One region of the Streptomyces sp. NPDC006309 genome, then DNA from elsewhere that is predicted to be linked to it. Evidence: riboswitches for the same ligand, from Rfam matches in the RefSeq annotation. Region 1 holds a riboswitch; each other region holds the start of a gene.

The links. Region 1 has a riboswitch for cyclic di-AMP ahead of ABZ117_RS04625 (M23 family metallopeptidase). Riboswitches for the same ligand answer to the same signal wherever they lie in the genome.
Positions count from the first base shown of each region.
Region 2: it holds a riboswitch for cyclic di-AMP, as region 1 does, so the genes downstream of both, ABZ117_RS25860 (C40 family peptidase) here and ABZ117_RS04625 (M23 family metallopeptidase) in region 1, are expected to answer to the same signal.
Region 3: it holds a riboswitch for cyclic di-AMP, as region 1 does, so the genes downstream of both, ABZ117_RS13755 (peptidoglycan DD-metalloendopeptidase family protein) here and ABZ117_RS04625 (M23 family metallopeptidase) in region 1, are expected to answer to the same signal.
Region 4: it holds a riboswitch for cyclic di-AMP, as region 1 does, so the genes downstream of both, ABZ117_RS10770 (M23 family metallopeptidase) here and ABZ117_RS04625 (M23 family metallopeptidase) in region 1, are expected to answer to the same signal.

Region 1 is NZ_JBEXRO010000002.1:479,282-486,140, reverse strand. It holds gene ABZ117_RS04635 (pitrilysin family protein) at 1-439, shown strand, start outside; gene ABZ117_RS04630 (pitrilysin family protein) at 436-1,824, shown strand; cyclic di-AMP (ydaO/yuaA leader) riboswitch at 2,057-2,217, shown strand; gene ABZ117_RS04625 (M23 family metallopeptidase) at 2,230-2,985, shown strand; gene ABZ117_RS04620 (GntR family transcriptional regulator) at 3,201-3,887, shown strand; gene ABZ117_RS04615 (HPr family phosphocarrier protein) at 4,111-4,392, opposite strand; gene ABZ117_RS04610 (GNAT family N-acetyltransferase) at 4,569-6,859, shown strand, end outside.
Region 2 is NZ_JBEXRO010000022.1:117,471-124,329, reverse strand. It holds gene ABZ117_RS25870 (ATP-dependent Clp protease proteolytic subunit) at 52-687, shown strand; gene ABZ117_RS25865 (hypothetical protein) at 696-1,001, shown strand; cyclic di-AMP (ydaO/yuaA leader) riboswitch at 1,437-1,574, shown strand; gene ABZ117_RS25860 (C40 family peptidase) at 1,577-2,050, shown strand; gene ABZ117_RS25855 (ATP-binding protein) at 2,238-2,696, opposite strand; gene ABZ117_RS25850 (helix-turn-helix transcriptional regulator) at 2,911-3,771, shown strand; gene ABZ117_RS25845 (DUF397 domain-containing protein) at 3,781-4,002, shown strand; gene ABZ117_RS25840 (8-amino-7-oxononanoate synthase) at 4,061-5,188, opposite strand; gene bioB (biotin synthase BioB) at 5,336-6,499, shown strand; gene ABZ117_RS25830 (adenosylmethionine--8-amino-7-oxononanoate transaminase) at 6,492-6,859, shown strand, end outside.
Region 3 is NZ_JBEXRO010000008.1:94,028-100,886, forward strand. It holds gene ABZ117_RS13730 (aspartate aminotransferase family protein) at 1-151, shown strand, start outside; gene ABZ117_RS13735 (XRE family transcriptional regulator) at 285-908, shown strand; gene ABZ117_RS13740 (DUF6126 family protein) at 905-1,027, shown strand; gene ABZ117_RS13745 (tyrosine-protein phosphatase) at 1,064-1,861, opposite strand; partial or broken gene ABZ117_RS13750 (GH36 C-terminal domain-containing protein) at 2,110-2,412, shown strand; cyclic di-AMP (ydaO/yuaA leader) riboswitch at 2,762-2,920, shown strand; gene ABZ117_RS13755 (peptidoglycan DD-metalloendopeptidase family protein) at 2,926-3,834, shown strand; gene ABZ117_RS13760 (SGNH/GDSL hydrolase family protein) at 4,083-4,868, shown strand; gene ABZ117_RS13765 (TetR/AcrR family transcriptional regulator) at 5,640-6,260, opposite strand; gene ABZ117_RS13770 (Glu/Leu/Phe/Val dehydrogenase dimerization domain-containing protein) at 6,347-6,859, opposite strand, start outside.
Region 4 is NZ_JBEXRO010000005.1:365,852-372,710, forward strand. It holds gene ABZ117_RS10760 (dihydrofolate reductase family protein) at 1-1,071, shown strand, start outside; tRNA gene ABZ117_RS10765 (tRNA-Met) at 1,115-1,188, opposite strand; cyclic di-AMP (ydaO/yuaA leader) riboswitch at 1,484-1,653, shown strand; gene ABZ117_RS10770 (M23 family metallopeptidase) at 1,661-2,725, shown strand; gene ABZ117_RS10775 (aldo/keto reductase) at 2,800-3,744, shown strand; gene ABZ117_RS10780 (PrsW family intramembrane metalloprotease) at 3,790-5,094, opposite strand; gene trmB (tRNA (guanosine(46)-N7)-methyltransferase TrmB) at 5,163-5,987, opposite strand; gene lhgO (L-2-hydroxyglutarate oxidase) at 6,027-6,859, opposite strand, start outside.

The DNA.
Region 1 (6,859 bases):
GGGCTGGCTGGACGTGAAGACGTCCGGTGACGTCGAGGTGCCGGTCATCGAGGCCGCCATCGACGAGGAGCTGGCCCGGTTCGCCGCGGAGGGCCCCACGCCCGAGGAGATGGAGCGCGCCCAGGCCCAGCTGGAGCGCGAGTGGCTGGACCGGCTCGGCACGGTCGCGGGCCGCGCCGACGAACTGTGCCGCTTCGCCGTCCTGTTCGGCGACCCGCAGCTCGCCCTCACCGCGGTGCGGCGCGTCCTGGAGGTGACCCCCGAGGAGGTGCGGGAGGTCGCCGCGGCTCGTCTGCGCCCCGACAACCGCGCGGTCCTCGTCTACGAGCCGAAGTCCCCGGAGGCCGTCGAGGACACCGAGGTCCCCGGGGACCCGGAGCAGGAAGCGACCGTAGAGGCGGGCCGCGACGAGACCGAGAACGAGGAGACGGCCAAGTGACCGAGCTCGCCACCATGGAGTTCCACCCCCAGCCCCAGCCCGGTGAGGCCAGGCCCTGGGCGTTCCCGGCCCCCGAGCGCGGCACCCTCGGCAACGGCCTGACCGTGCTGCGCTGTCACCGCCCCGGCCAGCAGGTCGTCGCCGTGGAGGTGCTGCTGGACGCGCCGCTGGACGCCGAGCCCGCCGGTCTGGACGGCGTCGCCACGATCATGGCGCGGGCCTTCTCGGAGGGCACCGACCGGCACTCGGCCGAGGAGTTCGCCGCCGAGCTGGAGCGCGCGGGCGCCACGCTCGACGCGCACGCCGACCACCCCGGCGTCCGGCTCGGCCTGGAGGTCCCGGCCTCCCGGCTGGCCAGGGGCCTCGGCCTGCTCGCCGACGCCCTGCGCGCGCCCGCCTTCGCCGAGAGCGAGGTCGAGCGGCTGGTCCGCAACCGCCTGGACGAGATCCCGCACGAGCTGGCCAGCCCGGCTCGCCGGGCCGCCAAGGAACTCTCCAGGGAGCTGTTCCCGGCGGACTCGCGCATGTCCCGCCCGCGCCAGGGCACCGAGGAGACGGTCGCGAAGATCGACGCGGCGGCCGTACGCGCCTTCTACGACCGCCATGTGCGGCCCGCCACGGCCACCGTGGTCGTCGTCGGCGACCTGACCGGCGCCGACCTGGACGCGCTGCTCGCCGACACCCTGGGCGCCTGGACCGGCACCCCTGGCGAGCCCCGGCCCGTGCCGCCGGTGACCGCCGACGACACCGGGCGCGTGATCGTCGTGGACCGGCCCGGTGCCGTCCAGACGCAACTGCTCATCGGCCGCGTGGGGGCCGACCGGCACGACCGGGTCTGGCCCGCCCAGGTGCTCGGCACGTACTGCCTCGGCGGCACCCTCACCTCCCGCCTGGACCGCGTCCTGCGCGAGGAGAAGGGCTACACCTACGGCGTGCGCGCCTTCGGTCAGGTCCTGCGCTCGGCGCCGGACGGCACGGGCGCGGCGATGCTCGCCATCAGCGGCTCGGTGGACACGCCGAACACCGGCCCCGCGCTGGACGACCTGTGGAAGGTGCTGCGCACGCTCGCGGCGGAGGGCCTGACCGACGCGGAGCGGGACGTCGCCGTGCAGAACCTCGTCGGCGTGGCGCCGCTGAAGTACGAGACCGCGGCGGCCGTCGCGAGCACGCTGGCCGACCAGGTCGAGCAGCACCTGCCCGACGACTTCCAGGCGACGCTGTATCAGCGGCTGGCCGCCACGGGCACGGTGGAGGCCACCGCTGCCGTCGTGAACGCCTTCCCGGTGGACCGCCTGGTGACGGTCCTCGTCGGTGACGCGTCCCGGATCAAGGAGCCGGTCGAGGCACTCGGCATCGGCGAAGTCACCGTCGTCGCCGCGGAGTAGACGCACCGGCGGACGCGAAGGCGTACGCGCGCGCGTGGGGCCCTGCCGACCTACGGGTCGTCAGGGCCCCTGCCGTTCCACTCGTTCACTCAGATGCCCGTTTTGGGGCGGAGGTTGCCTGTCTGCCCTGTGGGATGCGCTACAAAAACCCGGATCTGTTTGAGGAGGGGGAGCGGGCCGCCGTACCGTCATCCGGGCTGTTCGTCAGGCAGTGCGCCGCACCCGCGGCAGCGGACAGTCATCGCCGAGTCCCCGTACGGCGCGAGCCAGGGGAGCCGGGGACCCATCGTCCCTGGGGTGAATCGGGCGCCCGCGCGTGAGCGAGGGGGCCCGTAGGAGACCTTCCTGCTCCGAACCCGTCAGCTAACCCGGTAGGCGAGAGGGAAGGAAAGGACCAGCCACTTCATGGCGTTCATGTGCGCCACCGGGAAGCACCGCAAGCCCGGCCGGGTCAAGCGCACCACCGCTCAGGCGGCGGGTGTCGCGGCCCTCACCACCACCGGCGTCATCGGCACCCTCGCCGCGTCCCCGGCGCTCGCCGCGGACAGCTCCGTGGAGGAGACCGGCCTCACCCCGGTCCTCACCGTGAACGACGACGTCGCCGAGCAGATCGACGCGCAGGCCGCCGCCCAGCAGCAGGCCGCCGAGCAGAAGGCGGCCGAGGCGGCCGCGGAGAAGGCGGCCGCCAAGAGGGCCCAGGAGGTCCGCGAGGCGCGGGTCCGCGCCGCCCGCGAGGCCGAGCGCAAGCGGCTGAACGCCTTCGTCATCCCGATCGCGCACTCGTACGTCTCCACGGCCTACCAGGCCAGCAGCTCCCTGTGGTCCTCCGGTTCGCACACCGGCATCGACTTCCACGCGGCCAGCGGCACCTCCGTCCACGCGGTGGGTTCCGGCACGGTCGTCTCCACGGGCTGGGGCGGCGCGTACGGCAACCAGATCGTGCTCCGGATGGCCGACGGCATGTACACCCAGTACGGCCACCTGTCGTCCATCGGTGTCACGGTGGGCCAGAAGGTCGTCCCGGGGCAGCAGATCGGCGTGTCGGGCGCGACCGGCAACGTCACCGGCCCGCACCTGCACTTCGAGGCCCGTACGACGCCCGACTACGGCTCGGACATCGACCCCGTCGCCTACCTCCGCAAGCACGGCGTGAACGTCTGACCGGACGGACACCCGCACGGCCTGCCAAGCCCCGGCTCACCGAGCCGGGGCTTTCTCCTTTTTCCGTCGTTTCCTTCCGGTGCCCGCCGGACCCGCTGACCAAAATATATCCATGGATGACGCCCGGCCGTCGGAAATTCAGGTCCATTGGAATAGAGTCACGGGAACACGCGTCCATCGTCGGCGTTTCACGGGTATTAAGGCGGAGGTCGGTCATGCGTATTCCGGCGCACTCGGTGTGCACCGCTGTCCGGGACGACATCGTCGCCGGTGTCCACGAACGCGGCAGCCGCCTCACCGAGGAAGTCCTGGCCCGCCGCTACGGCGTCTCGCGTGTCCCCGTCCGCGAGGCCCTGCGCACCCTGGAGGCGGAGGGTTTCGTGGTGACACGCCGGCACGCGGGCGCGTGCGTGGCCGAACCGACCGAGCAGGAGGCCGCCGACCTGCTGGAGATGCGGCTGCTGCTGGAGCCGCTGGGGGCCGCCCGGGCCGCGCAGCGGCGCACCGAGGCCCATCTGAAGGTGCTGCGCGGACTGGTCCGGCTGGGCCAGGAGCGGGCCAGGAGGGGTGGCGGCGAGGATCTGCGCGCGCTGGGCGGCTGGTTCCACGAGACGCTCGCCCAGGCCTCCGGCAGCCCCTCGCTGACCTCGGTGCTCACCCAGCTGCGGCACAAGATCGCCTGGATGTACGCGGTGGCTACGCCGCTCGCCCCGGTGGAGTCGTGGGCGGAGCACGGGGCGATCGTGGACGCGGTGGCGCGGGGGGACGGGGAGCGCGCGCGGGCGCTCACCGCGCTGCACACCGAGCGCGCCACCAGCGGCCACCGGCTGCGTTTCCCCGGTGCCCCGGGGCGTGTGAGGACTTCGCAACGGGCCGTAAACACGACGGGCCCGCGGAATTAACACGGACGCCGTATACAAAGGAGGGGAATTGTCGGGCGAATGTCTCCCGCTTGTCGGCCGGATGTTTTCCCCTGCCTGAATTCCGTTCCCTGTGAATTCGCGAGGAAGTTCCGGCGCGAGCCGGCCGTGAACCGGCGCAATACCGTGCGGAGCGTGCGCGGAAACGCCGGAGCCGCGCCGCCCCGGGGGGCGAACGCGGCTCCGGCGCTCTGCGCGGTAAGGCTCAGACGGTCTCCGGGAGCTCCTCGAGACCCTCGGAGACCAGCTTGGCCAGACGGTCGAGGGCGGCGTCCGCGCCCTCGGCGTCCGAGGCGAGGACGATCTCCTCGCCACCCTGGGCGCCCAGGCCCAGGACGCCCAGCATGGAGGCCGCGTTGACGGGGTCGCCCCCGGCCTTGGCGATCGTCACCGGGACGCCTGTGGCCGTGGCGGCTCGGACGAAGATGGAAGCGGGGCGGGCGTGGAGGCCCTCGGCCCAGCCGACGTTGACGCGGCGCTCAGCCATGTGATGCTGCCCTTCAGTACTCAGGGTTGTCTAGACCAGTTTCCCATATCGTGAAGCGTGCCCGGAGCGGACCTTCGTCCCCTCCGTGTGCCGTCGGACCGCGGCCTCGGTCCGGCGTGTCGTCCTCCACAGACTGCCTCGCGACGTTGTCGTACGCGAGCCGTACTCTGGGGCCCATGCAGACCCCGGCGGACCGGCAGGACCGGCACGAGTACCCCGCCCACTGGGAGGCGGACGTGGTGCTGCGCGACGGGGGTACCGCGCGCATCCGGCCCATCACCGTCGATGACGCCGACCGCCTGGTCAGCTTCTACGAGCAGGTCTCGGACGAGTCGAAGTACTACCGCTTCTTCGCGCCCTACCCGCGGCTGTCCGCCAAGGACGTCCACCGCTTCACGCACCACGACTTTGTGGACCGGGTGGGACTCGCGGCCACCATCGGCGGCGAGTTCATCGCCACCGTACGCTACGACCGCATCGGCGCCGACGGCATGCCCGCCTCCGGGCCCGCCGACGAGGCCGAGGTCGCCTTCCTCGTCCAGGACGCCCACCAGGGCCGCGGGGTCGCCTCCGCCCTGCTGGAGCACGTGGCGGCCGTGGCGCGCGAGCGGGGCATCCGCCGCTTCGCCGCCGAGGTGCTGCCCGCCAACAGCAGGATGATCAAGGTGTTCACGGACGCCGGATACACCCAGAAGCGCAGCTTCGAGGACGGCGTCGTCCGCCTGGAGTTCGGCCTCGAACCCACCGACCGCTCGCTGGCCGTGCAGCGCGCGCGGGAGCAGCGCGCCGAGGCCCGCTCGGTACGGCGGCTCCTCGCGCCCGGGTCCGTGGCGGTCGTCGGCGTGGGCCGCGCCCCCGGCGGGGTGGGCCGCAGCGTCCTCGGCAACATCCGCGACGCCGGTTTCCCCGGCCGGCTGCACGCCGTGAACACGGCCTTCCCCGAAGATCTCGGGGAGGTCGACGGGGTGGCCGCGTACCGGTCGGTGCGGGACATCGAGGGGCCCGTGGACCTGGCCGTCGTCGCCGTACCGGCCGAGCACGTGCCCGCCGTGGTGGCCGAGTGCGGGGAACACGGCGTCCAGGGCCTGGTGGTGCTCTCCGCCGGATACGCCGAGAGCGGTCCCGGGGGACGGGAGCGGCAGCGGGCCCTGGTGCGGGCCGCGCGCGCGTACGGCATGCGGATCATCGGCCCCAACGCCTTCGGGATCATCAACACCGCCGCGGACGTCCGGCTGAACGCCTCCCTCGCCCCGGAGATGCCCCGCCCCGGCCGCATCGGGATGTTCGCCCAGTCCGGGGCCATCGGCATCGCCCTGCTGTCCCGGCTGCACCGGCGCGGCGGAGGGGTCACCGGGGTCACCGGCGTGTCCACCTTCGTCTCCGCCGGGAACCGCGCGGACGTCTCGGGCAACGACGTCCTCCAGTACTGGTACGACGACCCCGAGACCGATGTCGTCCTCATGTACCTGGAGTCCATCGGCAACCCCCGCAAGTTCACCCGCCTCGCCCGGCGGACGGCGGCGGCCAAGCCGCTGGTGGTGGTGCAGGGCACCGGGACGGCCCCGCAGGGGCACGCGGTACGGGCCACACGGCTGCCCTACGCGACCGTCTCCGCGCTGCTCCGGCAGGCCGGGGTGATCCGGGTCGACACGATCACCGAGCTGGTCGACGCCGGCCTGCTGCTCGCCCGGCAGCCGCTGCCCGCCGGGCCGCGCGTGGCGATCCTCGGCAACTCCGAGTCGCTGGGCGTACTGACGTACGACCGGTGCCTGGCCGAGGGGCTGCGGCCGGCGCGGCCGGTGGACCTGACGACCGGGGCGACGGCGGAGGACTTCCACCGGGCGCTGTCGGCCGCGCTGGCGGACGACACCTGCGACTCCGTCGTGGTCACCGCCATCCCCGCCATCGGGGAGGCGTCGCCGGCGGACGCCGAGCTGGCGGCGGCGCTGCGGTCGGCCTCGGCCGCCGTGCCCGGAAAGCCGGTCCTGGTGGTGCACGTGGAACTCGGAGGGCTGGCCGAAGCGCTGTCGGCGGCGGCGAGCACCGCGCCCGGGGCCGCCGACCGGACGCCCGGCCCCGAGGGCGGCGCGCACCCCGTCCACCGCCTCGCGGAACGCCCGCCCGCCCCGACGGCGGGCACGGCGGCCCGCACGGCGCCGGCGCCCGCGGGGACGGGCGCGGACACCCCGCCCGTCCCGCCGGAGGGCACCCGCCTCATCCCCGCCTACCCCGCCGCCGAGCGTGCCGTCCGCGCTCTCTCCGAAGCCGTGAAGTACGCGCAGTGGCGCCGGGAGGCGACCGACCCCGGGAAGGTGCCGGAGTACGACGACATCGACGAGAAGGGCGCCGCCCGCCTGATCGGCGAGCTGCTCGCGCGCGGGGAGGGGCTGACGATCCCCGCCGCCGAGACCTGCGAGCTGCTCGAGAAGTACGGCGTGCACGTCCGCCGGGCGCTGCCCGCACCCAC
Region 2 (6,859 bases), on a different contig from region 1:
ATTTTTTACGGAGAGCGGACCGGAGCCGGTCCGCGTGAGAGGGGTGTGCCCATGTCCCGACCGTTCGCCCGCCAGGTCCTGCCCGAGTTCACCGAGCGCACGGGCAGCGGCGCCCGCACCCTCGACCCGTACGGCAAGCTCTTCGAGTCCCGGATCGTCCTCCTCGGCACCCCGGTCGACGACACCGCCGCGAGCGACGTGACGGCCCAGCTCATGTACCTCGAACACGCGGCCCCTGACCGGGACATCACGCTGTACATCAACTCGCCGGGCGGCCCCTTCCACGCCATGACCACGATCTACGACACCATGCGCTACATCAGCTGCGACGTGGCGACGTACTGCCTGGGACAGGCCTCCTCCACCGCCGCGGTGCTGCTCGCGGCCGGCGCCCCGGGCAAGCGGTCCGCACTGCCCGGCGCGCGCATGCTGATCGAACAGCCCGGACTGCCCGAGCCGGTGCGCGGCCGGCCCAGCGATCTCCTCATCGAGGCCGAGGAGCTGGCCCGGGTCCGCGCACTGCTGGCGGAGATGCTCGTCCGGCACACGGGGCGCACGGCCGGGCAGGTGCACGAGGATCTGGCGCGGGACCTGTTCCTGGACGCCCCCGGGGCCCTCGCCTACGGCCTGGTGGATCACATCGTGCCCAGCCGCCGGAACGCGCCCGGCGCACCGGACGCGAGGTGAGCCCCCCGATGCCGCCGGAGCTGCCGCCGCTGCCCGCGCTGACCCGCGCCGAGGGCGACCTGATCGACCGTTACCTGGAGGCGGCCGACCTGCTGGGCCGCGTCAATCCGGCCCGGCACGGAGACACGTACCGCGGGCTGCGCGCGGCCCAGGCCCTGGTGCGCAAGGCGGCAGAGCTCCGGGACGCGCTCGAGGTGATGCACGAGCGGGGCGAGACGGAGCTGCACGGGGACACGCTGGCACGGGCCTTGCGCGTGCTGGACGGTGAGCGCCGTACCGCTCGCGTCGCGCTCCCGCCCGATGCCGTCGGCTGAGGCGGACACCCGGCCGGCCGTCCGAAGTCCCCGTGTCGACGCTTTCCGTTCGCGCCGGGCTCGAAACGGTCCGAACGAGGTACGCCCGTCCGGTGGACATCCGGAATGATTTTCGGGCTTCCCGACTTGTGCGGCATGTGGGTCGGGTGTGCGGCGGAGAGCGTTTAGCCCCAGGTCGGGGGCTACGCACGGGTCCTGACGATGACTCGAACACAGCGATGTCCACCCGAACGGGTGAGTGGTGAGTAACACCACAAAGCCCCGATTCCGTTGGGATTTTCCGACAGTTGTAGGTCAAGATCCCTGACTGACGACAAGACCCCGCCACCGCGGCGGGGCGATCCGGGCGGACGCCGAGTCCTGCCGCCGCCCGGATGACCGGTCGACAGGAGTGGATCGGCAGGAGTGGAGGACCCAGGCAAGACGGGTCGCCGGAACACATGTTCGTCTGCTCGACGCGGACGGGCGGGGTTCCGAGCCGCCCTTGGGGTGAAGCCGTGGCGACACGGCCGGGCAACTTCGCCAGCCCGAATCCGACAGGTCATCCTTCACAGGCGGCTGACGAAGGGTTGCGCATGACTGCGCTCAATCGTGTCCCGTCACTGATGGCCAGGGCCGGCACCGCCTCGGCCCTCACCCTCGCCGCCGTGGGCGGCTCGATCGCCGTGCCCGGCCTCGCCACCGACGCGTCCGCCGCCACGATGGCGACGAAGGCACTCAAGGTCGCGGCCTCCAAGAAGGGTGCGCCGTACAAGTGGGGCGCCACAGGTCCGCGCAGGTTCGACTGCTCGGGGCTGACTTTCTACTCCTTCAAGAAGGTGGGCAAGAAGCTGCCGCGCACCGCAGCGCAGCAGTACAACAAGACCCACCACATCTCCGCCCGCAGCCGCAAGGCGGGTGACCTGGTGTTCTTCCACTCGGGTTCCAGCGTGTACCACGTCGGCATCTACGCGGGCCACGGAAAGATCTGGCACGCCCCGAGGACCGGTGACGTGGTGAGGCTTCAGAAGATCTGGACCAGGAGCGTCTGGTACGGCCGGGTCAGCTGACCCGGCCGCGGAGCGAGAGCGCCCGGCCCCGGCCCCCGCCACGGTGAACGGCCGGCTCCGGGCGCCGGGCCCGCTCCGAGCGTTGGGCCCGCTCCGAGCGCCGTAGCGCCGCCCCGGGCCGCCCGTCACCACGGGCGGCCCGGGGCCGACACGTCCCGCGGCGGAGCCGGCCGGGCGGCCATGCCGCTCAGGGCTCCTGCGGCCCGCCTGCCGGTAACGGGGCGGCCGGCAGCGTCCAGGGGAGTTCGATACAGACCGTCTTGCCGCCCTCACGGGTGGGGCGGACGCGGAGCCTGCCGCCGTGCTCCGCGGTGAGCCAGCGGATGATGACCATGCCGCGGCCGTTGTCCTGCTGCACGGCGGCGGGCAGTCTCTTCGGGAAGCGGGGATGACTGTCCGTGACACCGATGCGCAGGTGTTCGTCACGGTCCAGTGCGATGTCGACCGTGAAGGTGGGTGACTGGCCGAGGGTGTGCTGCACGGCGTTGGTGGCCAGCTCCGAGACGATCAGCCGCACGGTGTCGGCCGTTTCGGTGTCCGAGGGCAGACCCCACTCCACGAGGGTGCCCACGACGTAGGAGCGGGCGGCGGAGACCGAGGCGGGATCGCTCGGCAGAGTGACGGATGCTTCCAGATGGTCTGCCATGGCGACGTCGTCCCTTTCCCGCGGGACCGCGGTCCGACATACAGCGAATGCTTCGAGTACGGTCCCGGAACTGGTGCTTGTTCGCCAGACTGCCATCAACGGGTCGGTCAGGGGGAGCGATCCACCGGGATATGCATATATCTGTCGCTCGAAGCGGTGAACCCTGCGCTGCGAAACCGTATGTGGGCGGCCCGGAAGGAGTAAGGAGGAGCCCATGCAGAACGGTCCGGCAGTGCGCCGTCGCAAACTGGGCGCCGAACTGCGCAGGCTGCGTACCGGCGCCGGATTCACCAGCGGTGAGGCGGCCCGGCTCGTCGGCTGGCACCAGTCGAAAGTGAGCCGGATCGAGACCGGGGCCAGTGGTGTGAAACCGGCCGATCTGCGGTTACTGCTGGACGCCTACGGCGTCCACGACGGACACCTGCGCGAGTTGCTGCTGATGCTGGCGGGGTCGCAGGACGCGGGCGGCCGGAACCGCTGGTGGCACGCCTACCGCGGGGAACTCCCGCCCACCTACCGCGATTTCATCAGCCTGGAGTCGCAGGCGAGCGCCATGCGCACCCTGGAGACCACGGTCGTGCCGGGCCTGCTCCAGACGGCCGAGTACGCCCGCGCGGTGACCCGGGCGGCCGTCAAGGACCTGGACGAGGACCGGCTGGACACCCTGGTGGAGGTGCGTCTGGCCAGGCAGGACGTGTTACGCGCGGACCCGCCGCCGGCGCTGAGCGCCGTACTGGACGAGGCGGTGCTGCGCCGGGAGGTCGGCGGTCGCGCGGTGATGTCCCGTCAGCTGGAGCGGCTGATGGAGGCCGCCTCGCTGCCCCAGGTACGGCTCCAGATCCTGCCCTTCAGTGCCGGGGCGCATATCGGCCTCACCGGGCCTTTCGTTATCTTCTCATTTCCGAGCACTTCCGATCTGGATGTAGTCGTTCTCGACCAGTTGACGAGTAGCCTCTACCTGGAACGGAAAGAAGACCTGGTGGCCTACACCGAGGCCTTCCAGACCCTTCAGTTCCACGCCCTTTCCCCCGAGGACTCGTTGGACTACATCGCCGCAATAGGTGACGGCGCGTAAGGAGGCACCATGCCCGCACCGCCTCGGAACATCCCTGCCAGTACCGACCTGCCCGACGCGCGCTGGCTGCGCAGCAGTTACAGCACGGGCGCCAACAACTGCGTGGAGACGGCCCGGCCGCGCTCCGGCCCCGGAGCCGGGCTGCTCGCCGTGCGTGACTCCAAGACCCCGGCCGGACCGGCGCTGCTCTTCTCCGCCGGCAGCTGGTCCGAATTCATCACCGCGCTCTGATCAGAACCGGTCATTTCTTTCATCGTCATCCGGTGACACACGGCCGTGTCACGCCGACTCATGGTCGCGTCTCGCCGATGACGCGTACAGCGTGTTCGATCTCGGCCCCGGACAGGTCCGCGCGGGCGGTCAGCCTCAGCCGTGAGATGCCGTCGGGCACGGAGGGAGGACGGAAACAGCCCACGGACAGGCCCGCCGTACGGCAGTCGGCCGCCCAGCGCACCGCCTGCTCCGGGGACGGAGCCCGCACGGAGACCACCGCGGCGTCCGGACGCACCGCCTCCAGACCCGCGGCGGTCAGCCGTGCATGCAGTTCCGCGGCCACCTCACGGGCGCGCGCCGCCCGTCCCGGCTCGCGCTCCAGCAGCCGCAGCGCGGCCAGCGCGGCACCGGCCGCCGCCGGCGCCAGGCCCGTGTCGAAGATGAACGTGCGGGCCGCGTTGACCAGGTGGTCGATCACCCGGGCCGGGCCGAGCACCACACCACCCTGGCTGCCCAGCGACTTGGACAGGGTCGCCGTGGCGACCACGTCATCGGCTCCCGCGAGGCCGGCCGCGTACGGCGCGCCCCGGCCGCCGTCGCCCAGCACGCCGAGCCCGTGGGCGTCGTCCACGACCAGCCCGGCGCCGTACTCCCGGCACGCGGCGGCCAGCGCGGCCAGCGGCGCCCGGTCCCCGTCGACCGAGAACACCGTGTCGGAGACGACGATCGCCGCGCCCCCGTGCGTGCCGAGCGCCTTGCGCACGGCCTCCGGGTCGGCGTGCCCGACGACCTGCGTGCCGCCCCGCGCCAGCCGGCAGCCGTCGATGAGGGAGGCGTGGTTGCCCGCGTCGGAGACGATGAGCGAGCCGTGCGGGCCGAGGGCGGTGACCGCGGCCAGGTTCGCGGCGTAGCCGGAGGAGAGGACCAGGGCCGCCTCGAACCCGCAGAACGCGGCCAGCGCGCGCTCCAGCTCGGTGTGCAGCTCGGTGGTGCCGGTCACCAGCCGGGACCCGGTGGAGCCGCCGCCCCACGTCCGGGCGGCCCGGGCCGCTCCCTCGGTGACCTCCGGATGGCGGGCCAGACCCAGGTAGTCGTTGCTCGCCAGGTCCAGCAGCGGGGAGTCGGCGGGGCGCGGGCGCAGGGTACGGACGAGTCCGGCGCGGCGGCGCGCCTCGGCCTGCTCGTCGATCCAGCCGAACGCCATGGGTCCTCCGGTACTTTTGTAGGTAGCGGACAGACCTTAGCGGCACGACCAGCCGCCCAGTGTGTGGCAATACCCACACGGTGAACGGTCTCCGTTGTGCAAACTCTCCTTGGCCCCGAGCGGTCCCGTAGGACAGGATCGGGCCTCATGGACCTGCTGAACACGCTGGTGGACAAGGGGCTTCGGCGCGAGCTGCCGACCCGCGAGGAAGCACTCGCCGTGCTGGCCACCTCCGACGACGACCTGCTCGATGTGGTGGCCGCGGCCGGCAAGGTGCGCCGGCACTGGTTCGGGCGACGGGTGAAACTCAACTATCTGGTGAACCTCAAGTCGGGCCTGTGCCCGGAGGACTGCTCCTACTGCTCCCAGCGGCTCGGCTCCAAGGCCGGGATCCTGAAGTACACCTGGCTCAAGCCGGACGAGGCCTCCCAGGCCGCCGCCGCGGGCCTCGCGGGCGGCGCCAAGCGGGTCTGCCTGGTGGCCAGCGGGCGGGGCCCGACGGACCGGGACGTGGACCGGGTCTCGGAGACCATCAAGGCCATCAAGGAGCGGCACGAGGACGTCGAGGTGTGCGCCTGCCTCGGCCTGCTCTCCGACGGCCAGGCCGAGCGGCTGCGCGAGGCCGGCGCGGACGCCTACAACCACAACCTGAACACCTCCGAGTCAACCTACGAGGACATCACCACCACCCACACGTACGCCGATCGGGTGGACACGGTGCAGAAGGCGCACGCCGCCGGACTGTCCGCCTGTTCGGGTCTCATCGCCGGCATGGGCGAGAGGGACGAGGACCTCGTCGACGTCGTCTTCTCGCTGCGCGAGCTGGACCCCGACTCCGTTCCGGTGAACTTCCTCATCCCGTTCGAGGGCACCCCGCTGGCCAAGGAGTGGAACCTCACCCCGCAGCGCTGCCTGCGCATCCTCGCGATGGTCCGGTTCGTCTGCCCGGACGTGGAGGTCCGCATCGCGGGCGGCCGCGAGGTGCACCTGCGCACGATGCAGCCGCTCGCGCTGCACCTGGCCAACTCCGTCTTCCTCGGCGACTACCTGACCAGCGAGGGCCAGGCCGGCAAGGCCGACCTGGAGATGATCGCGGACGCCGGGTTCGAGGTGGAGGGCGCCGACGAGGTGACGCTGCCCGGGCACCGGACGAACGCCGTGGGCTGCCACGAGGACGGCGGGGGCTGCCACGAGGGCGGCGGGTGCGGGCCGGCGACGGCCGCCGCCGCTCCGGCGGCGGGGGAGCCGCGGACCGACCTCGTCGCCGTCCGTCGCCGGGGCGCCGGGACGGACCTCGCGCCCAATGCCTGACCTCGGCGTCGCGGAACTGCTGGAGCTGGACCGGCGGCATGTGTGGCATCCGTACGGACCGATGCCCGGACGTGCCGAGCCGCTCGTGGTCGAGGCCGCGAGCGGGGTCCGGCTGCGGCTGGCCGACGGTTCCGGCGAGCTGGTCGACGGCATGTCGTCGTGGTGGTCGGCCATCCACGGCTACAACCACCCGGTGCTCAACGAGGCCGCGCGCGTGCAGCTCGGCCGGATGAGCCACGTCATGTTCGGCGGGCTCACCCACGAGCCCGCCGTCCGGCTCGCGAAACTCCTTGTCGACATGTCACCGGACGGCCTGGAACATGTGTTCCTGGCCGACTCGGGGTCCGTGTCGGTCGAGGT
Region 3 (6,859 bases), on a different contig from region 1:
CAAGCTCATCCCGCCACTGATCATCGACGAGGAAGACGTGGACCGGTTCGTGGACGCCTTCACCGCGGTGATGGACGACGCGCACACCGGCAGCGGCCTGCTGTGGGACTTCGGCAAGACCCTGATCAAACAGGCGGTGGCAAACCGCTGACCACGGGTCTGCCGGGGCGGGCGCCTCTTCGAGCGCGTTCGCCTCCAGCCCCGACCGTCACCGGTTATGCAGCACCATTTGCCTCTGAGGCAAGAGAATTGCCGCTCGGGCAAAAATCGGGCTGAATGGAGGCATGAACGCCTCAGACGTCCCGCCGCCGACGGGGCCGGGTGAGGGTCTGCCCGCCGTCGCGCCCCAGCTGCGCGCCCTGCGCCGGCGTGCGGGGCTGACCCTGGAGGCCACGGCGCATGCCGCGGGGCTCTCGCCGGCCCACCTGTCCCGCCTGGAGACCGGGCACCGCCAGCCCTCGCTGCCGATGCTCCTCGCGCTCGCCCGTATCTACGGTACGACCGTCTCCGAACTGCTCGGTGAGACGGCCGCTGACCGGGACGCGATCGTACGGGCCGCCGACATGGAACCCACGCGTGCGGGCGGATGGACGTATGTGCAGGCCGGGGCGCCCGGCCGCGGTATGCAGGCCCTGCGGGTGCGCGTGCCCCACGGCTCGCAGGGCGACATCGTGCGCGTCCACCCCGGTGAGGAGTGGCTGTACGTCCTCAGGGGGCGGCTGCGGCTGCGGCTCGGGGACACCGCGCATCTGCTCGCCGCCGGCGACAGCGCGCACTTCGACTCCCTCACCCCGCACCGCCTCGCCGCCGAGGACCAGGACGGCGTCGAGCTGCTGTTCGTCCACACCCTGTTGCAGAGTCCCACGGCCACGCTGTGCCTGGGGCCGCTGACCGGAGAGCTGCCATGAGTGACTTCGAGACCAAGCTCCCCCGTTCCCTGTGGATCCGGCTCGTCATCTACATCGCCCTCGGGCATGTCCTGGCCGCGTTCCTGTACCTGCTGTTCACGGTGGGCGCCAAGTCGTGACCCGCCGGGCGCCCACGGCCGGGCCGGCGTCCCCGGTCAGTCCAGCAGGCGCTCGCGGAGCCGTTCGCGGGTCTCGGGGGCAAGGCCCAGGCCCTGGCGCAGGTAGGTGTCGACCTCACCCCAGGTCTCCTCGATGCTCTCGAAGGCCGCTTCCAGGTACTCGGCGCGGGCGTCGAAGAGCGGGTTGAGCAGTTCCATGACCTCGGGGGTGTACGCGGAGTCGGCGCTGCCGCTGCGGCGGACCTTGTAGCGGCGGTGCCTGGCGTTGGACTCCAGGTAGTCCGCGACGATGGCGTCCCGCTCCACCCCCAGGGCGAGAAGCGTCACCGCTATGGAGATGCCCGCGCGGTCCTTGCCGGCCGCACAGTGCATCAGCGCGGGCACGCTGTCGTCGGCGAGCGCGTGCAGCACCCGGGAGTGCTCGGCGGTGCGCTCCCGGACGATCTTCCGGTAGGAGGCGATCATCCGGGCCGCCCCCTTGCCGTCGTCGAGGATCGCACGCAGCTGGTCGAGGTCGCCCTCCCGGACCATCGTCCAGAACTCGGCGCCGTCCGCCGGGTCGCTCAGCGGCAGGTTCACGTTCCGCACGCCGGGCAGCTCGACATCGGGGCCCTCCAGCCGCTGGTCGGCCGAGTTGCGGAAGTCGAAGACCGTGTGCAGGCCCAGGGAGGCGAGGAACGCCGCGTCGTCCTCGGTCGCGTGCGCCAGATGCCCGCTGCGGAACAGCACGCCGTGGCGCACCCGCCGTCCGTCCGTGGTCGGCAGCCCGCCCACGTCACGGAAATTGCGCACTCCGGCCAGCTCCGGCTCGGTCGACGGCACCTGCTGCGTCACGGGGGCTCCTCCCGGTCGGCCCCGCCGGCGCGGCTCACCGGCGGGCACTTCGACGACCATACGACATCGATTTCCCCGGGCGACGAGTCGTCCACAGGCATTGTCACGCGGTCCGGCGCCCTGGATGATGTTGGTGTCTGAGCGTCGTTGTCGGTACCTGTGAGGTCTCGATGGCGGGCATCGCCGAAGACGGCCGTACGTGGTTCCTGTCCGGCCCCGGCAGTTGCGCCCTGCATCTCACCGGCGCCGGCGAACTCACCCGGTGGACCCCGCGGGAGCTGGCCGAGGCTCAAGGAGATCCGGCCGGTCGCGCAGCGCGGCGAGCTGTACCGGCTGCGGCCCCCGACGGGCGGCCTCGGGCGCGGTCCAGTACGTCCTGGGGGAGGAGGCGATGGTCCCTCGCCTGGCTCCAGGCGCAGCGCTAGGCGAACCGGCGCCGGCGGTCCGGCTGCGCGGACCCGACCCGGCGGCATCGTACGAATGCCGCGAAACGGGGACAATCCATCGCGGGGGCGGTGCTGCTGCACCACGGGTTGTGTACGGGACTCTAGGGAGACCTGGATGCGGCGGTTTTCCGGCTGCGTCACATCTGAGCCGCGTGCCCGTATTGGGAGTTTTCCTCCAACTCGGCGCGATTTGAGGTGGCGTGGGAAGTGTTCACGTGAGGAGCGTCATATCCGTGACCCTGCGTCGTACGTCATGTCCACGTAATACCGGTCACGGCAAGGGGATTTGGGGGACGGGAGAGGCGGAAACGCACGCAGGGTGACCATGAGTTCCCGTATCCGGTCACCCGAAACGCGAACAGCGGGAACCTGGTGCTTGTTTCCTCGCGTCCCCCTCGCTTACGTTCACCACCAATCCGGACGGAACGCCGAATCCTGCCGCCGCCCGGAACCCCACACACTTGACCCGCGTCCGGCAGGAGCGGGGGACCCACCAGGTAAAACCGCCTGTCCCGGTCTCCGCGACAGGCTTTGGGGTGCAGCCGTGCGGTGCACGGCCGGGCAGCTCCAGCCCGAACCCGACAGCTGACCTCGCAGGCGCCGGAGAGGAACCGCGCCATGTCCGCCAAGGGCAAGCACCGACGTCCCAAGCCCCAGCGTTTCTCCCGCTCCATCGCCGCCGCCGGAACCGGTGGCGCCGCGCTGGCACTCCCGCTGATCGGGGCCACCGGCGCGCACGCCGCGCAGACCGCCGCCCCCGTGCAGGCCGTGTCCGGCAAGACCGCGCAGTCCCTCCCGGACACGGCGGACAAGGCCGCCGCGCGGCCCGGCACGGATCTGCGCACCTACACGGTCCGCAGCGGCGACTACCTCTCGAAGATCGCCGACGAGCAGCGTGTCACCGGCGGCTGGCAGCGCCTCTACGACGACAACCGGCAGGCCGTCGGCGCCGATCCGTCGCTGATCCACCCGGGCCTGAAGCTCAGCCTCGGTGCGAAGGCCGCGCAGACCCGCACCGGGACCGCCGCCCCGCGGCACACCCCGGCGACCCCGGAGTCCACCCGGTCCGCCCGGACCCCGCAGTCCGCCCCGTCCTCCACGTCCACCGGTGTCTCCACGGGCTACACCCTCCCGGTGGCGGGCGCGGCCACCGGCACCGGCTATCACGTGCCGGGCGGCATGTGGTCCAGCGGCTACCACACCGGCGTCGACTTCGTCGTCCCGACCGGCACGTCCCTCAAGGCCGTCGCCGCGGGCACCGTCGTCTCCGCCGGCTGGGGCGGCGCGTACGGCAACCAGGTCGTCATCCGGCTGAACGACGGCTACTACGCCCAGTACGGCCACCTGTCCCAGCTCTCCGTCTCGGCCGGCCAGAGCGTCACCCCGGGCCAGCAGATAGGCCTGTCCGGCGCCACCGGCAACGTGACCGGCCCGCACCTGCACTTCGAGATCCGCACCACGCCGGACTACGGCTCCGACATCGACCCGGTCGGCTACCTCCGCCGGCACGGCCTCGCCGTGGGCTGACGCCCGGCCCCCGCACCGCCCGCCTGGCACGCCGTCGAAGGCCGGACCCCAACCCGGGGCCCGGCCTTCGGTGTTCCGGTTGCGCGGCGTTCAACGCGCCTGGCGACAGCCCTATTCCGGGGTTGGCGGATTCTTTAGGAGTGGCTCATCTCACCGTTAGTCAACCCCCGCCTACGGTCGCGTAGGTCACACCCGAAGGTGAATCATGATCCGACGTGGCAGACGATTCGAAGAATGACAACAGATCAGTGATCGGGTCGTACGTAGCGGTGGGGGACAGCTTCACCGAGGGCGTCGGCGACCCCGGCCCCGACGGGGCGTTCGTGGGCTGGGCCGACCGGTTCGCGGTCCTGCTCGCCGACCGGCGTCCCGAGGGCGACTTCCAGTACACCAATCTCGCCGTACGCGGCAAACTGCTGGACCAGGTCATGGCGGACCAGCTCCCCAGGGCCGTCGAACTGGCCCCGGACCTGGTCTCCTTCTGCGCGGGCGGCAACGACATCATCCGCCCGGGCACCGACCCCGACGAGGTGGCCGAGCGCTTCGAACGTGCCGTGGCCCGGCTCACCGAGACGGTCGGCACCGTGCTGGTGACGACCGGCTTCGACACCCGTGGCGTGCCCGTGCTCAAGCACCTGCGCGGCAAGATCGCCACGTACAACGGGCACGTCCGCGCCATCGCCGACCGGTACGGCTGCCCCGTGCTCGACCTGTGGTCCCTGAAGTCCGTGCAGGACCGCAGGGCCTGGGACCGCGACCGGCTGCACCTCTCGCCCGAGGGGCACACGCGCGTGGCCCTGCGGGCCGGGCAGGTCCTCGGCCTGGAGGTCCCGGCCGACCCGGAGCAGCCGTGGCCGCCGCTGCCGCCCCGGGGCACCCTGGAAATCCGCCGCGACGACGTGCACTGGGCCCGCGAGCACCTCGTCCCGTGGATCGGGCGCCGGCTGCGCGGGGAGTCCTCCGGCGACCACGTGACCGCCAAGGGCCTGCTGTCGCCGGACGACATCAGGATGCGGATCGCCACCGTGGCCTGACCTCATGGCCGGCCCACGCCCGGTACCGTCTGCCCCGCACACGCGGTGCGGGGCAGACGGTACCGGGCGTGGCGGCACGTTCGGCCTTGCCGCCCGCTGCTCACCGCCCACCGCCGCCCCGGGCACGAAGCCCGGCGCGTGCCCGGTGCGGGCTTGGGCGCATGCCGGTCCCGGGCTGCGGCGCGTGCCCGGTCCCGTGCTTCGGCGCCTGCGAGCTCCGGGGTTTGGGCGCCTGCCTGGTGCCGGTGCGGGCGCGTGCGCAGCCTGTCCGTCGGGGCGTGCCCGGTGCGGGTTTCGGTGCTTGCCCGGTCCTGCGCTTCGGTGCCTGTGCGCTCCCGGGTTTCGGCGCGTGCCCGGTGCTGCACTTCGACGCGTGCCCGGTCCGGGGCTTCGGTGCATGCCTGGTGCCGGTTCGGACGCGTGCGCAGCCTGTCCGTCGGGGCGTGCCCGGTGCGGGTTTCGGTGCTTGCCCGGTCCTGCACTTCGGTGCCTGTGCGCTCCCGGGTTTCGGCGCGTGCCCGGTGCGGGCTTGGGCGCGTGCCGGTCCAGCGCTTCGAAGCGCACTCAGCCTGCACTCCGGCGCGTGAGCGGTGCCGGTTTCGGTCCCTGCCCGGTCCCGCCCTTTCGGCGCATGCCGGTCGGCCCTTTCGGTGCCTGCGCGGTCTCGTTCCTCGGCGCGTGCCCGGTCCCGGTCCTGGGCCTCGGCGACTGCCCGGTGCGGGAATGTGCCGCCGGGGCGGTGTCGCCCGCTCCGGGCCCGGGTGGGCGCTCTCAGCGCTCGGGGCCGGCCAAGGTCTCGCGGTCCAGGCCGAGTTCCCGGGCGAGGGCGTCGTCCACCCACTCCTGGGCCCGGGCCCGTGGCACCCCGCCCGGGTAGGACGTCAGCTGTACGGCCAGACCGTCCAGCAGCGCGGTCAGCCGCAGCGCCGCGCCGGCCGGGTCCGCGCACACGAACTCACCGGCCGCCACGCCCTCGGCGATGACCTCCGCGATGGCCGCCTTCCACTGCCTGTCCAGCTCCCGGGTGACATCGCGGAGCGCGGGCTCGCGCAGGGCCACCGCCCAGCCCTCGATCCACAGCCGCCAGCCTTTGGCCTGCCCGGTCGGCGCGTACCAGCGCACCGCCGCCCGCAACCGGCGCAGCGCGGTCGTCCGGCGCCCCAGCAGCCCGCGCAGATGCGCGAGATCGTCCGCCGCCGCGTACGTGAAGGCGGCGGCGACCAGCTTCTCCTTCGTCGAGAAGTGGTACAGCACCAGCGCGTTGCTCACACCGAGGGTCGCGGCCACGTCGGCGATCCTGACCGCCGCCACGCCCCGCGCCTCGATCTGCTCGATGGCGGCCCGCAGCAGTTCCTCCTGCCGCTCCGCCACGCTCAACCGCACTCTCGCCACGCGGTCACCCTAGCCGTTGTCCCCGGGCGCCGAAGCCGTCCGGCGTCCGGTCCCGGCCCACGCCGTCCGCTCCCCTCCCGGGCTCGTCACCGGTACCAGCCGAAACGCTCCGCGATCAGCGGCAGCCGGTCGGCCGCCAGGGCGTGCGCGGCCGCCCGCGGGCTCGTCCCGTCGGCCGACGCGCGGTCGAGCGTCAGGCCGACCAGGGCGCGCATCGAGCGGCGGATATACGCGAACGCCTCCTCGGCGTCGGCACCGATGTCTCCGAACAGCGTCCACCACCACCAGGCGTTGGTGCCGGAGTTGACGACCACGTCCGGCAGCACCGTCACCCCGCGCGCGGCGAGCAGTTCCTCCGCCTCCGGTACGACCGGCATGTTGGCGGCCTCGACGATCCAACGGGCGCCGATCTCCTCCTGGTTCGCGGTGTCGATCGCGTACGAAACGGCCGCCGGCACCAGCACCTCCGCCTCCGTGGACAGCCAGGCGTCCCCGGACAGTTCGAGGTCGTCCGGGCCGAGCACCCGGCGGTCCACGGTGCCGTAGCCGTCCCGCGCGGCCAGCAGGGCCTCGACGTCGAGCCCCGCCGGGTTGGCGAT
Region 4 (6,859 bases), on a different contig from region 1:
CCCGAACGGCTCCTGCTGTCCGGCCCGGCCGACTTCGACCGGGTCGACGCGGTACGGGCCTCCGCCGACGCCATCCTGATCGGCGCCGGCACGATCCGCGCCGACAACCCGCGTCTGCTGGTCAACTCCGCCGAGCGGCGCGCGGCGCGGGTCGCGGCGGGCCGGCCGGCGTACCCGCTGAAGGTGACGGTCACCGCCTCCGGCGACCTCGACCCGGGCGCCCACTTCTGGCACACCGGCGGCGACAAGCTCGTCTGCACCACCGACGCCGGCGCCGGCCGGGCCGCGCGTCTCCTCGGCGGCACCGCCGACGTCGTGGCGCTCGGCCCCGTCCTGGACTGGCGGGCCCTGCTGGAGCATCTGCACGACGTGCGGGGCGTCGAGCGCCTGATGGTCGAGGGCGGCGGCCAGGTCCACACCCAGCTGCTCCAGCAGGACCTCGCCGACGAACTCCAGCTCGTCCTCGCCCCGCTCCTCGTCGGCGACCCCGCGGCCCCGCGCCTGTTCGGCCCCGGCGCCTACCAGGACGGACGCCTGCGCCTGACCGAGACCCGCCGTATCGAGGACGTCGTCCTCATGCGCTACGAGCCCACGGCCCCCGGCACCGGTCCGGTCCCCACCCCGGCCGACCGTCACTGGCTGCGCACCGCCTGCGAACTCGCCGCCCTGTGCCCGCCCTCCCGGACGGCGTTCAGTGTGGGCGCGGTCGTGGTCGCCGCGGACGGTACGGAGCTGGCCCGCGGCCACTCCCGCGAAGGCGCCGACCCTGTGGTCCACGCGGAGGAGGCGGCCCTCGCGAAGACCGACCCGGCCGACCCGCGCCTGCCCGGCGCCACGGTCTACAGCAGCCTGGAACCCTGCGCCCGCCGCGCCTCCCGCCCCGCCCCCTGCGCCGAGCTGATCCTGCGGGCCGGGGTGCGCCGGGTGGTCACGGCGTGGCGGGAGCCCGACACGTTCGTCGCGGCGGCCGACGGCTCGGGTGTGCTGACCGGCGCGGGCGCCCGGGTCGTCGTACTGCCGGAGCTGGAGTCCCTCGCCAAGGCGCCGAACGGGCATCTGCTCGCCGGATGACACTCAGGGCCGGAATCCATTGGATTCCGGCCCTGAGTTCCAGTAGCGGGGACAGGATTTGAACCTGCGACCTCTGGGTTATGAGCCCAGCGAGCTACCGAGCTGCTCCACCCCGCGTCGTTGTGTCTCTACTGTACGCCATCCACAGGGTGCGATGCACATCGCTTCCGCGGCCCCCCGGCAGCTGTGACGGACCGTGATCGGGTGGGCCCTGTGCGGTGACGGTCGAGTCACCATCAAAGCCGCGAGTGACTCCTGTACGTCGGTCAACTCGCCCGCTTTGTGCATGTCATGACCGGTAAATCCCCAGGTTTGAACATTGATGATCATGGCGAACAGCTTGGAAAGTGACTGGCGGGTCTATTAACGTTCGATAACGCAGCGCGGTCGTCCCAGCCGTCACCGACGGCTCCGCGCGCACGCGCCGAATCCCGCAAGGGAACCGGGGAACCACCACCCTGGGGTGAATCTCGCGAACGCCGACGTGGAGCCCACACGGTCCACGACCGGTATACGCGCGTAGGAGACCTTCCCGCTCCGAACCCGTCAGCTAACCCGGTAGGCGGCGGAAGGAAAGGAGCACGCCCGCGTGGCGTCCAACCGCCCTGCCCCCGAAATCCCGTTCGTGCCGGCTCGGCGCGAGACCGAGACCTTCGGCTACGACGCCCACCGGGCCGACGCGGGCCCCTGGGAGGAGTGGAACCCCACCGAGGACTCCGTCGCCCCGGTCCGCGGCCGGCACCGGGTCGCCAAGCAGCGCGGCGGCTTCGCCCGCAGCTCCACCGTCCTCGGCGTCGGCGTGATGGCCGCGGTCGGCGCGGGCGGCATGGCCAGCGCCAACACCGGCAAGCCGCCGGTCTCCCTCTCCCTGCCGGACCTGCCCTCCGTCGGCTCCCTCTTCGGCGACACCGCCACCGAGGCGCCGCAGACCGCCACGACCGCGCTCAGCAGCGTCGGCGTGGCCTCCGCCGAGGACCAGCGGGACACCGACGCGGGCGAGGCCCTGCGCAACCGGATCATGGCCCAGGCCGAGCAGCAGCAGGGCCAGGCCGACAACAAGGCCACCGCCGTCGCCCTCGCCGCCGCCGAGAAGCAGAGCGCGGCCGCCGCCGCCCAGGCCGAGAAGGAGGCCGCCGCGAAGGCGGCCGAGGCCAAGGGCGAGGCGGAGGCCGCCGCCGCGAAGAAGGCGGACCAGAAGGCCGCGAAGGCGGCCGAGGAGAAGCGGCTGGCCGAGCCGGCGAAGCCGGCCGGGAAGTACACGCTGCCCACCTCCTCCTACACGATCACCTCGACGTTCGGCCAGGCCGGCACGATGTGGTCCTCCGGCCACCACACCGGCCTGGACTTCGCCGCCCCCACCGGCACCCTCATCAAGGCCATCCACGGTGGCACGATCACCGAGGCGGGCTGGGCCGGCTCCTACGGCTACCGCACGATCCTCACCCTGGACGACGGCACCGAACTGTGGTTCTGCCACCAGTCCTCGATCAACGTCACGGCCGGCCAGAAGGTCACCACCGGCGAGGTCATCGGCCGGGTCGGCGCCACCGGCAACGTCACCGGCCCGCACCTGCACCTGGAGGTCCACCCCGGCGGCCAGGCCGCCGCCATCGACCCGATGGCGTGGCTGCGGGACAAGGGCCTCACCCCCTGACGGTTTTGCGGGAACTTGGCGCCGGCGGCGGATTGTGATCATCGCCGCCGGCGTTGTAGTGACGTATGACCTCACTGACATCACTCCGCACACTCGGCTCCTCCGACCTCCGGGTCTTCCCGCTCGCCCTCGGCGGCAACGTCTTCGGCTGGACCGCCGACGAGCAGGCCTCCTTCGCCGTCCTCGACGCCTACACGGCCGCCGGCGGCAACTTCATCGACACCGCCGACTCCTACTCCGCCTGGATCGAGGGCAACCGGGGCGGCGAGTCGGAGACGATCATCGGCAAGTGGATCAAGGCCCGCGGCAACCGCGACGACGTCGTCATCGCCACCAAGGTCAGCCAGCACCCCGAGTACCGGGGCCTGTCCGCGGCGAACATCAAGGCCGCCGCCGACGCCTCGCTGCGCCGTCTGGAAACCGACCGCATCGACCTCTACTACACCCACTTCGACCAGCCCGAGGTGCCGGTCGAGGAGATCATCGGCGCGCTGGACGAGCTGGTGAAGGCGGGCAAGGTCCGGCACATCGCCGCCTCCAACATCAGCCCCGAGCGCCTCCGGGCCTCCCTCGACCACTCCGACCGCGAGGGCCTGGCCCGCTACGTCGCCCTCCAGCCCCACTACAACCTGGTCTCCCGCGACACGTACGAGGGCCCGCTCCAGGACCTCGCCGCCCGCGAGAACCTGGCCGCCGTCCCCTACTTCTCCCTCGCGTCGGGCTTCCTCACCGGCAAGTACCGCCCCGGTACGACCGTCGACAGCGCCCGCGCCGGTACGGCCCGCAAGTACGCGGACTCCGAGGGCGGCCGGCGGGTCCTGGCGGCCCTGGACGACATCGCCGCCGCCCACGAGGTCCCGGTCGCCACGGTCGCGCTGGCCTGGCTGGCCGCCCAGCCGACCGTCACGGCCCCGATCGCCTCGGCACGCACGGTGGAACAGCTCCCGGCGCTGCTGGGTGTGGCGGACCTGACGCTCACGGACGACGAGCTGGCCACCCTGACCACGGCCTCCGCGTAGCCCCCCGGCCCGCCCCGGCCGATCCGCCCCGGCCGTCCCGTCCGGCTATGTCCGGTACGGGTTGTAGGCCGGGTGGGCGCCCGCCGGGGCGCCCTGCCAGTACGGCACGGGGCCCACGTACACCGGGCGGGCCGGCGTGGCGGCCCGCGCCGCGTACTCCAGTGCCGGGCGTGCCGGTTCCCTGCGCCGCCACAGCTCGTCCAGCAGCTCCCGCTCCCGTACGACGAAGTCGGCCCCGGCCCGCCCGCGCCGCCCCCGGTGCCGCAGGAACGCCAGCGAGGTCGCGTACGCCTCGTAGCGCGCCACCTCCCGCGCCGCCGGCCGGCCGAGGTGGTGCCGGGCGTAGTCCCGGGCCATCCGCCGCGCCCGCATCGACCCGAGCGCGAACGGCTCGCCCGGGCCCAGCCATCCGGCCAGTACGTACGCGGGGAGTTCCGCGCGCACCGTCCGCAGCTCCCGCTGCCGCGTCCAGATCGCGAGCCAGGTCAGCAGCGCGAACGCGGGCAGCATGAAGGCGGCGTAGACGGCGAAGAACCCGTACCGGCCGAACGTGGAGGAGCCGTTCCAGAAGGCGTGCATGCTCATCGCGAGCAGCAGTCCGCAGACCGGCAGCAGGGCCCGCCGCACACGCTGCCGCTCGCCGGAGCGCGCTGCGACACCGAAACCGATGCCGGTCAGGACCGTGAACAGGGGGTGCGCGAACGGCGACATCACGATGCGCACGAAGAAGGTCGCGGCGGTGACCGAGGCGATGCCACGGCCGCCGGTGAGCTGGTCCGTCCCGAAGGCCGTGCCGAGGTAGAGGATGTTCTCGGTGAACGCGAACCCGGTGGCGGTGATCCCCGCTATCACCACACCGTCCACGATCCCGGTGAAGTGGCGTCTGCGGAAGAGGAAGACCAGCAGGACGGCCGCGGCCTTCGCGGACTCCTCGACGATCGGCGCTATCACGGTGGCGCCGAGGGTGTCGGCGCCGGCCGGGTCCGCGGTCGAGGTGGCGATCCACCGGGTGGCGAAGCTGTTGGCGACGATGGCTATCAGCGCCGCCGCGCACGCTCCCCAGGCGAGGGCGAAGACCAGGTTCCGCCAGGGCCCCGGCTCCACCCGGTCCAGCCACCGGAACGCGGCTATCAGCCAGGGCACGGGCAGCACGGCCAGCCCGAGCCCGACGACGAAGCCCTCCGTGCCGGTCTGGCGCCGCACGAGCGCCAGGATGACCAGCCCCGACAGCGCCAGCAGCGTGCTCAGCGCCCCGTACCGCACCCACCTGCGCTGCCACCAGTGCGGATGGCGGAGCACACCGTCGCCGGGGCGCGGGGGATACGTCGGGAACGGGGGACTGGTGGCCACGGCATCGACCCTAACGGTGAGGGGACGAGGGGCAGGAGCGGATTACCGGTCCGGGCGCGGTGCCGGACTCATCGCTCCCGGTGCGGGACGCGCCGGAACAGCAGGTCGTTCACCACATGACCCTTGTCCAGGCCCTGTCCCTCGAAACGGGTCAGCGGCCGGAACCCGGGGCGCGGGGCGAAACCGCCCTCTGCCCGCGTGTTCTCGAAGTCGGGGTGCGCGCCGAGCACCTCGAGCATCTGTTCGGCGTAGGGCTCCCAGTCGGTCGCGCAGTGCACGATCGCGCCGGGCTTCAGCCGGGCCGCGGCCAGGGTGAGGAACTCGGGCTGGATGAGGCGCCGCTTGTGGTGCCGCTTCTTGGGCCAGGGATCGGGGAAGTAGACGCGCAGCCCGTCCAGCGCGTCGGGGCGCAGCATCTCCCGGAGCAGGATGATCGCGTCGCCGTTGCCCACCCGGACGTTGGACAGCCCGTCGCGCTCCGCCAGATTGAGCAGGTTGCCCTGCCCCGGGGTGTGCACGTCCACGGCCAGGATGTTGGTGCCCGGGTCGGCCGCGGCCATCCGCGCGGTCGCCTCGCCCATCCCGAACCCGATCTCCAGGACCACGGGACGGTCGTTCCCGAACAGCTCGCCGAGGTCGATGACCCGCTGCCCGTCGATGTCCAGCCCCCAGGTGGGCCACAGCCGCTGGAGGGCGTCGGCCTGCCCGGCCGTCACCCGGCTGCGCCGCGGCTGGAAGCTGCGGATCCGCCGCTCGAAGTGGGAGCCGGCGGGATCGGCCCTGGGCCCGTCCGGGAACCGCGGCTCGCCCCGGGTCCGGGTGTGCCGGACGGACTCACCGGGATCGTGCGATGCCGAGGGCGGGGCGTCGGGGGCGTTCAGGGAGTCAGACACAGTACGACCGATTTTACGGCGCCCCGCGAGGCCGCCCTCCTACCCGAGCAGGCCCAGCGCCCGGCGTCCGACCTCCCTGCCGATCGGCAGGGACGCGGTGGCCGCGGGGGACGGCGCGTTGAGCACGTGCACGGTCCGCGGCCCCTCCTCGATGAGGAAGTCGTCCACCAGCGTCCCGTCCCGCAGCACCGCCTGGGCCCGCACCCCGGCGGGGGCCCGCACCAGGTCACCGGCCTCCACGCCGGGCAGCAGTCTTCGTACGGCCGCCAGGAACGCTCTTCTGGACACCGACCGCCGCAGCTCACCCGCCCCGTAGCGCCAGTGCCGCCGGGCGATCGTCCACGACCCCGGCCACGCGAGCGTCCCGGCCAGCTCCCGGGGCCGTACGACCCCCCAGCCGTACCCCTCGCGGGCCAGCGCCGGGACCGCGTTCGGCCCGATGTGCACACTCCCGTCGATCCCACGCGTCAGATGCACCCCCAGGAACGGGAACGCCGGATCCGGCACCGGATACACCAGTCCCCGCACCAGCTCCGGCCGCGCCAGCTCGTAGTACTCCCCGCGGAACGGCACGATCCGCACCCCGGGCTCGTCCCCGGTGAGGCGGGCCACCTCGTCGCAGTGCAGCCCGGCGCAGTTGACCAGCACGCGCGCGCGGACGACGTCCCCGGCCGCGGTGAGCACGGCCACGCCGCGCTCCGGCCGCCGGTCCACCCGTACGACCCGCGCGCCGTACCGGATCTCCGCCCCGGACGCCCGCGCCAGCTCGCGCGCGACGCCCACGAAGTCACAGACCCCGGTCGTCCCCACGTGTATGGCGGCGAGCCCGCGCACCTCCGGCTCGTACTCGCTGATCTGCGCGGGTCCCAGCT